One region of the Oceanobacillus locisalsi genome, then DNA from elsewhere that is predicted to be linked to it. Evidence: riboswitches for the same ligand, from Rfam matches in the RefSeq annotation. Region 1 holds a riboswitch; each other region holds the start of a gene.

Region 1 (3,274 bases):
TTTTGTGCGATACGGTACACGTTATCCCCCGGCTGCACTTCATAATGTTGCTCCGCAGATGCCGTTCCGGCAAAGAGCACGAACCCTGCCAAAGCTAGAATAATCGAAAAAATATACTTAATAATAACACCTTCCTCTCCATGTGATAGTTACTCTTTACCCTTCTTTTTAACTTATAAACTTGGATTCTATCGATATTTCTATTTTTTAATATAATTGTAAAGAAAATGAAAAAATAGAAATATTTTTTGTTCTGTAAAGTCATGTTCTTCTAGCGTATGCGACTATCCATATAAAACTATCGGTTCGTCACGACTAAATCATCGGATGCCAGTGGACGCAAAACAGAAAAAAGTAAATTGTTGCATCAAAAAACGCATTATACTGAATGACAGTTGCCCCACGTGCGCAGCTACTTTAGCCGCTACCGCAGACTTTCCTGCACCACTTCCTTCATCCAGAGATACCGCCAAAGGCTTGGTTCGCCCTTCTAGACGTGTTTGTATAGCGGTTACAATTTGCTGCACAGCTTCTTTTGGTATTGATGTTTATCTCCCGCTGGATCCAATAGAAATATCTAGACGGAATATTATATTTATACTATACAACTTGTTTTTCACTTAAAGCTTATTCATTTCTTACTTTCAGAAAACCAGTTTTCAAATGTATAAGCCATTTCCCAAAAGCGGAGTTCATACTCTTTTGCTATAATAAATTGTTCTTTAACTTTCTCCTTTTCCCTGTCGCTCATATCTTCAACGAGGGTATTGAGCAAATCAATCATGTCATTCGTTGAATCTTGGAATCTGTCACTTGCATACATGTTAATCCAGTTACGATAAATTTCCAGATCTGGTGTTGCATGCTCATTCTCTTTTCCGATGTCCGCGTATAACCAATAGCACGGTAATATTGCCGCAATGGTATGTGCCAAATTTCCAGACATTGTTGCCCGATATAAATGCGACGTATATGCATAAGCAGTTGGAGCTGGTTTAAAATTATCCATGTCCTCTTTTGTAATATGTAATATCTTCGCGTGTTCGTTGTGTACAGTTAATTCCGCTTCTGCTGTAAAACGCGCTTTATCTGCTAAAAGAGCAGTTAGTTTAAAATCTTCTGCTTGGGATGCAGCAATCGCGTGCACCTTACCATAATGTTTTAAATAGTAAATATCTTGCAGAATATAGTACTTAAATGTTTCCAGCGGTAAATCTCCCTTTACAATACCTTGCACAAATGGATGATTTAAACTTTTCTCCCAGCTTTCTTTCGTTGCATGACGTAATTCCTCTGTAAATTTCATAAAAATTCCTCCCTTTCATCTTTTCTAAAGACGAGCGGAAGGAATATTGACATATAAAATATACGCACATAAAAATAGCGTGTGATTGCTGCTTATTCCACTTCCCTCCGCCGGCCTTAACCAGATCAGGTTCTAAGGGTGCTAAATGTACATTTATCTCAGCCGTTATGGCGCCCCTGGTAGAAAATTTGAATTATTCGATTATCTATTATGGTAACAAAACAAAATGGCAAGTCAAGTTTATGAAAGTACTTGTTTTATCCACTTCTTCATTTCGCTGTTTTTGTATATCTTGGCATTGCTTTATAATATACGCTATTACAAAATGGAGGAAATCCCTATCAAATTTCTAACGTCTCTATATGTTGGTTGGGGGTAACACAATGAGCAAGCTGAGAAATTAACAAAACGATTTGATAGAGAAACCTCATAACTGAATGATAATGATTATCATTGTCATTGTCAATGTATAATGCCAATATTTTTAATTTATTTAAAAAAAGGAAGTACATAATTGATTTCTTATGAAACAAATTACATACTCCCCCCTTCATAGTTCAGATTCAACGTCAACAAACTCTCGCAATAGCGGTGATTACTTCCATAAATTCTTTTTTATTCGAGTTCTTTCTCTTCCACCTCACCCGTTTCTTTATCTACCAAATACCAGCCTATCGTGTTTGTCATCTGCACCTCATCATCTTCTCCTGCATATACAAATGCTTGAATATTAAAATACCCATCTTCATCTTCATGGACCATGGTTTTCACATCTTCCCGAGAAACGTCTTCATGCTCATCCACATAATCAAACACTGCGCTTGTAGCATCTTCTTCTGTCAATTCGGTATTTTCCTCTTGCTCGCTTGTATCCGATGCCTCTTTGGATGAGTTATTATTATCTTCTGCGTTATTTGTATTGTCGCTTCCTTCCTCCAACAATGGGTAAACGGAAATAACCTGGTCTGTTTCGTTCACAAGTTTAAGTTCCTCGACTTGAAAGTCAAGTGCAGCTAATTGAAGGACTTGTTCAAAATCTTCACGCTCTTGTTGAGACGCTTCTGCTCCGTCATTGATATGATACGTTACAGTGGCTTGATCCTCATCAATCCTTGCTTCTTCGATTTCCAAGCCTTCGTAAATCCCGGAGCGATAAGACCCGTCATCGTTCGTGGCGGTAGTCATCGCTTCAACAGTCTGCCCGAAATCAAGCAATTCGCCATCCTCCGCAAAGATTTCTTCTTCCGCTACAGCGCCGCTTATATAAGTGTGTTCCCCTCGCTCTGTTTCTTCTGGAGACATAACATAGTATCCACGATTGGGCTCTTGTTCGATGTCAACAGGATCCTGCCATTGATTTTCAGCAAAAACCAGTCCTCTCTCTCCATCCTGATTAAAAAGATTAAATTCATCTAATCCATATCGGAAACCGATCTCATTTAACGCTTCCCAAAACATCGCTGACTCCGTCGATGCCATACTTAAATCATCATCTTCGTTAAAATATAAATTTGCCTCTGTTCCATCGACCTCAAAATTAGTTGTAGCAGAGAACAAGTCACGTTGCGAAGGATCACTTTCCATTAATGATTGATGTATACGCTCCTCCCGTGTCATCTCATCCGCTGTCCGTGTGAAGTAAAGCAATAAATCTGTTCCATCCAGCCACTCGGCATGAATCAGGTAATCACCGGAGACTTGTTCTTCTGTATACTCCTGTTCTTCTGCTTCGTTATCGGAATGGTCGTTTGCCTCCTCGTTTTCCGCCGGGTTCTCATCAGATGCAGCGCCCTCCTCTGGGTTGTTTGATTCTGTCTCATTTACATCTTCCTCTGAATCTGCCTCATTGTTTGACGGTGTTTCATCTGCAGAATCTGTTTCATTTGTATTATTGCATGCCGCCAATACGAAACTAAATAAAAACAGTCCGAAAACAACGCCTATTTTTTTCAAAATACCCCCTCCAAA
Region 2 (3,274 bases), on a different contig from region 1:
TCCCCAAAAACCTTCTCTAAGGATGCTACTTCAATCATATTCTCCACTCCCAAAACCTCCTGTGTCAGTTAAGTTGCCTGTGACTACAGAATAAGCTCTTTTCAGCAACAGCGCACTATATTTCCGATGAATGGAGTATATATGACGTTGAATTGTGTTTATTCTACCCCCAATAATTCTTTCAGCTCGTTCAACTTTGATTTCGATAGCGGGACTTCAGAGCTTTTTTTATCAACAAGAGATAAACTGTAGCTGTTTCTCGTCCAGGTAATCACTTCTCTTATTTTTTGAAGATTCACAATATAGGAGCGGTGACAACGAAAGAAGCCTTGATGGGACAGACGCTGTTCCAATTCTTTTAGGGTAAGCCCTGTCGGAAATCCTTCTCCGCGGGTATAGAGATAGGATTGTCCATCCTGGCTTTCGATATAATCAATTTCCTGTGGATCAAATAAAATGATTTTATCTTCTACTTTTGCGGAGATTTTATTTATCTGGAAAGCCTGCTTTATTTGGACCGTGTCTTCCGCTGTTTCCTCTGTATCTATTTCTAAGGATGTTAAACGTTCATTCTTCTCTGATTCGACTTCCATTTGCTTTATCCCCTGTTCATCTAAACGATAGACTGTGTCCGCAATCGTGATGGCGCTCTCTGTACTTGTTGTTAAAATCAGCACCGCCTTCTGTTGATTCTGCAGAAATTCGACAAATTGATGCAGGACGCGCTTTGTTTCTAAATCCATATTTACTTCAGGCTCTTCAAAAATCACCACTTCCGCTTCCTGCATTAATATTCTTCCAAACTGAACACGCCGCTTCTCAGAGCGATGAAGCTGATGCATCTTCCATCTCGCTTTTTCCTCTAATTGAATTTGCAAAAGTACTTCTTTTACAGAAACCTTTCTTTGATATAAAGAGCCAATAAATTTCAAATATTCCTGCACTTGCATTCGTTCGTAAATCCCTTCTTCATACCAGCAAACACCTAAACAGGAAAAGTATTTCTGTTTATCCTCCTGTAATGTTTGATGCTGAACCTGAATCGTTCCATTTCGTACATTTTCTTTTCCGGTAATCATCTGCAGCAACACGGAACGAATATTAACAGTTGATTGAATTGCTTTTATTTCTCCAGCTTTTACTTCTATATCTATCTTAGGGAACAATGTCTGGTCTCCCTGACGATATTCCATACCATTTATTTTTAGCATCCTTCATACCTCTTCCTGTCAATATATCATTATGAACTTGCAGTTTAATTATTCATTCATGACAAACTGCTTCATCTTTGATAAAGTAGAATCAAAGAAAATTATGAAAAGCAACTACTAGGGGAGCCCAACATGGCGGGCTGAGAGGAAAGCATGCTCACTTTCCGACTCTTATAAACCTGATCTGGTTAATACCAGCGTAGGGAAGTAGTCAATCAACGTATGATTACTCTCAGTATACCAAATCAGGCTTCCCGACAAAGCCTGATTTTTTTATTTTATAAAGTAGTTCCTTTTTTATTTGTCCAAATAAAAGGAGATGATGAAATTGAAAAATCGCACACGTTTATTAACGATGATGGCTGTTCTCGTAGCTATTGGAACGATTGGCTCTCAATTGCTCTGGTTTCCTGCAGGTGTCGCCAGAGCCTACCCGGTCCAGCATGCCGTTAATGTCATTGCCGCCATTTTGCTCGGGCCGGGTCCCGGAGTAATTGTTGCATTCATGATCAGCTTGCTCAGAAACCTTTTAGGACTGGGAACATTGGTTGCATTTCCCGGAGCGATGATTGGCGCTTTTGTTGCCGGGGTATTGTATAGGAAAACGTATAAATATCCGATGGCGGCCTTAGGAGAAATAATTGGTACTGGCATTATCGGTTCTTTCTTCGCTGTTCCTATCGCTAACTTACTTATGGGAAGTTCTGCAGGAGCTTTTGCCTTTATTCCGCCATTTATTGTAAGCAGTGTTTCCGGTGCATTAATCGGGTGGTTGTTAGTCAGCCGTCTCCCGTCACGCCAATTTTCTTTAACAAAATAAATCTTTTATTCTATGAAGGAGGTTTTTATCATGAAACCGATTCGTTGTGCATTAACCATTGCTGGTACTGATCCTAGCGGCGGTGCTGGTATACAAGCCGATTTAAAAACATTTCAAGAATTAAAAACTTATGGAATGTCTGTGATTACTTCCGTTGTAGCACAAAATACAACAGGAGTCCGCTCCGTTGAGCATATGCCGCTTTCCATGATTGAAGACCAGCTAGACGTCATTATAGAAGATATGCCGATTCATGCGATAAAAACAGGTATGATTGCAAGCAAGCCAATGATGGAATTAATCGTTAAAAAGTTAGAACAAGTCGATGCTCCATATGTTATGGATCCAGTAATGGTCGCTACCAGCGGAGATTCTCTGATAGATGAAGCGGGCCGAAACTATTTACGACAATATCTCCTCCCGTTAACAACCGTTGTAACACCAAATATTCCGGAAGCCGAATTCTTGACCGGATTATCGATTACAACAGAAGAAGATATGAAAGGAGCAGCAAAATATCTTGTTCAAGAATATGGAGTGGATGCTGCTTTAATCAAAGGAGGCCATCTAAAAGGACAAGCAATTGATTTTCTTTATGATGGAAATAACATGCACAGTTATGCTTCTGAGCGTATTGATACGCAAAACACGCATGGAACAGGCTGTACCTATTCTGCTGCTATTGCTGCTTATTTAGGAAAAGGTTATCCGCTCCCAGAAGCAGTGAAGCAGGCAAAAACGTTTGTAACTGCTGCCATTTCAAAATCATTTGAACTCGGAGAAGGAAATGGTCCGACAAACCACTGGGCTATCCGGGAAAATGAAGGGAAGGAGATTATTCATGAATCCTGATATTATCCAGCAAGCCAGAAACAACACCCCGCTTGTTCATCATTTAACCAATCAGGTTGTCGTCAACTTTAGTGCAAATGGTCTGCTTGCTTTTGGCGGCAGCCCGGTGATGGCCAAAGAAATGACAGAAGTCGCAGATATGGCAAAAGCTTCGGATGCAGTTGTTTTAAATATAGGTACAGTTTTAGAAAGTGAAGTTCCTGCAATGATTGCAGCGGGAAAAGTAGCTAACCAAAAAGGGATTCCGGTTGTCCTTGATCCTGTTGGCGTTGCTGCGACCCCATTTCGACAAGAAGTAATCGAAAGAATTTTAAAAGACGTACGCCCAACTGTTATTAAAGGAAATACAGGAGAAATCGCATCCTTGGTTGATACAGACATCCAAATGCGC
Region 3 (3,274 bases), on a different contig from region 1:
ATTATGTAAATAAATGAAAATGAAAGATAAAAACAAAGCCCGGTGAGAAACTAACTATCATAACGAAGGCGGGCATAAATCCCGTTTCGTCTATCTAAATCCAGTTTTAAACCTGCATAAGGATCAGCATGGAGATTGTCTTTAATCCATTCTCTTAATGCAGTAATAATTTGCTTGGTAATTAATTCCTGTTTTCCGGATGGCGTTATGATTTCTGCTGAAACACCGGAATAATCGTCATAAAATAATTCTACTTGCACATTATCCGGCTCTATTTGTTGTTTTTCACCAATGTATACACATATAGCAAGCACAATATCCTCTTCAGGAATAATAAGTTTTTGCATACCCCAAATTCCTCCTGCATATAGTTGAAAGGCTACACTTTTGTCAGCCTCTAGTAATAATGCCAATTGCATTCTATTCTACTATAAACTCCCTATAAGCATGAAGTAAGAAGTGCTTATTTAGGAAGTTTCGCATATATATTATATCACTGTCTCTGTTTCATGCACGAATGAGAGTGATGATAAAATAAAAACAGCTGTACTTAACTCGTAACAGCTGCTTCTATAATGGAAAAGGATGCTTGCTGGCAATCGATTTGAGCCAACCTTCCATAAGGAATAAGTGCTTTTGGTTCGGTATGTCCGAAAGAAACATTATATAGGACAGGAAGATCTGTCAGCCCGTTCTCTGCTAAAACGGATAATATCACTTCTTTATACGCTTCATAATGCACCTCTCCATAAGGTTTGGCAAAAATCATTCCATTTGCTTGCTGGAGTATCCCTTGGGCTGCATAATTTCTGAGCCATCTTTTTATTAATTCAGGGTCTGACTTTTCTTCCGATGTTTCCAAAAAGAGAATGCTATTCTCCCATGCTTCCGGCTGCGGCCAGATGATAGTTCCTTTCGCAAACTCAAGCACTTCGATACAGCCGCCAATAAGGTTTCCTGTGACGATCCCATTTCCTTGCAGGAGTTCATAACCTTGGTCAGGAAGCATTCTCCTGGCAATGTTTTTATTAGAAATATCCCATTCGAGAAATTCACTAGTCCATTTTTCCGGCGCGGGAATATCATCGACTGCTTTCGCTTGGAAAAGCGTGTTTTGAATGGCCTTCACCGTATAATCATCCATCGCCACATTTTCTGCAAAATCAGTCATGATTGCTGGTCCGTAAAAGGAGGATAGGCCTGCATGAAAGCAGAATAAATGAGCAATCGTCGTATCAGAAAATCCCATAAAAATCTTGGGATTTTGTCGGATAATCTCAAAATCTATATAAGGAAGAAGACGAATACTGTCATCCCCGCCAATAGTAGAGATGATTGCTTTGATTTCAGGATCAGCGAATGCCGTCATGAGATCTTCAGCGCGTGCCTCGGGATGCTCATCGATATACGTTTCTCCTTTTAAACTGTTAGGCATTGGAACGACTTCGATCCCAAATACGGTTTCTAAGCGTTCCACACCTTGCTGGTAGCGCCACCTTAAGGAGGGCTCGCCTGCTCCTCCCCAGGAGAGGCTGACAGTTGCTACTTTATCTCCGGGAGATAATTTTGGCGGCTTGATCAACATATAACATGCTCCTTTCTTTGTGATTTATAAATACTTATTCGATATACACAGATAAAATCCTTTATTTTTGCAACAACGTATTTGATGTCCTAGTTTTTTGATGCGGAATGATTTCATTCGTACCATCCTTTTGTTTTAGGATTGCTTTACGCTTACATATACTTATGATAATCTGAAAGGGATAAACAAAATACGCAAAGAATCCACTAGGGGTGCTGACAAAGCTGAGAGAGGCAAATGGCCTTGACCCTTATTAACCTGATCTAGTTTGTACTAGCGGAGGGAAGTGGTCGGGATATGCCTATAGGCAATGAACCAACCTTTTCTGCCGCTTTCTATATCAGGAGGCGGCTTTTTTGCGTGCAATCAAAGAAGGAGGAGCGCATATAATATGACATTCACAGAACGTATCCGTCAGTCTGCAGATTCGATTTGGGAAAAAAGTCATCAACATCCATTTGTACAGGGAATTGGTAATGGGACACTTGATATCGAGGCATTTAAATTTTACATGTGTCAGGATTACAAGTATTTAATCGAGTACTCCAAAGTAATCGCGATGGGGACAGTGCTTGCCAAAGATTTAGATACAATGTCCGGATTTGCTAAATCACTCGATGAGACCTTGAATTTTGAAATGGATCTTCACCGTCAATATGCCGAACGTCTCGGGATTTCAAAAGAAGCGTTGGAAGCTACCGTGCCTGGTCCTGTAACGCTCGCCTACAGCAGCAATATGCTTGCAGAAGCGCAGAAAGGTTCTTTAGCATCCTTGATTGCGGCCATTTTACCATGTGCCTGGAGTTATTATGAAATTGGACTAGAGCTGGCAAAAAAGCCTGGTGCCCTGGAACATGAACAGTACGGAGAATGGGTGAAAATGTACAGCTCTGATGAGTTTGGTTCTATTGGCAAGTGGCTGATAGAAAAATTGGACGAACTGGCAAAAGGGTGTACGGAAGCAGAGCTAGATGATTTAGAAGCTATTTTTCTAAATACGAGCCGCTATGAATATATGTTTTGGGACATGGCATATAATCGCGAAAGCTGGCCAGTGTAACCCGGTTGATTAGTTGTTCAGCTGATTGAATGATTAGAAATGATATGAGAAAGTAAAGGGGAGGTGTTTTGACATTGTGATTCATGCAGGATATCGATGTAAAGACACGCTCAAAACCAAGAAGGTAAATAGTAAAATCAAGGAAAGTTGGCGATTCAGATGAACAATACAGAGAACCCCTCCCGTATTTTAGCTAAAAGAATGGTAATTGGGATTGGTTTTGCCATTTTGTTGAGCGGTATATTGAGTAAACTCTTTTCATTTTTATTTTAAAATTGGAAAAGCATATTCATGTCGTTTTGCATGAAGGAAAGAAAATACAAATAAATTGCTGTCTTTCTTTGTAAGCGATGTTATTCAGTCAGATAAAATTCAAAAAAGTAAAAAAGTTGGATAGACAATACATGGATTCATGGTAAAATAAAGAAAAAGTACGGAAGTCGGGTGAGAAAGATGAAGCTTTGGTGGAGAAGAATAGCAGTTGTATTTATAACGATTTTAACGTTAGGAATTTACTCACCGACCAATCTGCTGGAAGTAGATGCAGATAAACGGAGTGACAGCAATATATCTTCTTCATCAGATATCGAAACAGCATCTGTCCTTAAAGAGACCACCCAATCCTATAT

The links. Region 1 has a riboswitch for thiamine pyrophosphate ahead of tenA (thiaminase II). Riboswitches for the same ligand answer to the same signal wherever they lie in the genome.
Region 2: another riboswitch for thiamine pyrophosphate. It lies ahead of thiW (energy coupling factor transporter S component ThiW); the one in region 1 lies ahead of tenA (thiaminase II).
Region 3: another riboswitch for thiamine pyrophosphate. It lies ahead of tenA (thiaminase II); the one in region 1 lies ahead of tenA (thiaminase II).

The regions. Positions count from the first base shown of each region.
Region 1 covers NZ_JBHTKK010000029.1:4,753-8,026, forward strand. The annotation lists gene ACFQ19_RS17635 (LysM peptidoglycan-binding domain-containing protein) at 1-80, opposite strand, end outside; gene tenA (thiaminase II) at 632-1,306, opposite strand; TPP riboswitch at 1,392-1,494, opposite strand; gene ACFQ19_RS17645 (hypothetical protein) at 1,922-3,259, opposite strand.
Region 2 covers NZ_JBHTKK010000002.1:304,130-307,403, reverse strand. The annotation lists gene ACFQ19_RS03630 (ABC transporter ATP-binding protein) at 1-47, opposite strand, end outside; gene ACFQ19_RS03625 (LytTR family transcriptional regulator DNA-binding domain-containing protein) at 159-1,211, opposite strand; TPP riboswitch at 1,321-1,434, shown strand; gene thiW (energy coupling factor transporter S component ThiW) at 1,534-2,031, shown strand; gene thiD (bifunctional hydroxymethylpyrimidine kinase/phosphomethylpyrimidine kinase) at 2,062-2,883, shown strand; gene thiM (hydroxyethylthiazole kinase) at 2,873-3,274, shown strand, end outside.
Region 3 covers NZ_JBHTKK010000001.1:321,396-324,669, reverse strand. The annotation lists gene ACFQ19_RS01430 (DUF2653 family protein) at 51-347, opposite strand; gene ACFQ19_RS01425 (S66 family peptidase) at 551-1,585, opposite strand; TPP riboswitch at 1,784-1,887, shown strand; gene tenA (thiaminase II) at 1,977-2,645, shown strand; gene ACFQ19_RS01415 (YpjP family protein) at 3,099-3,274, shown strand, end outside.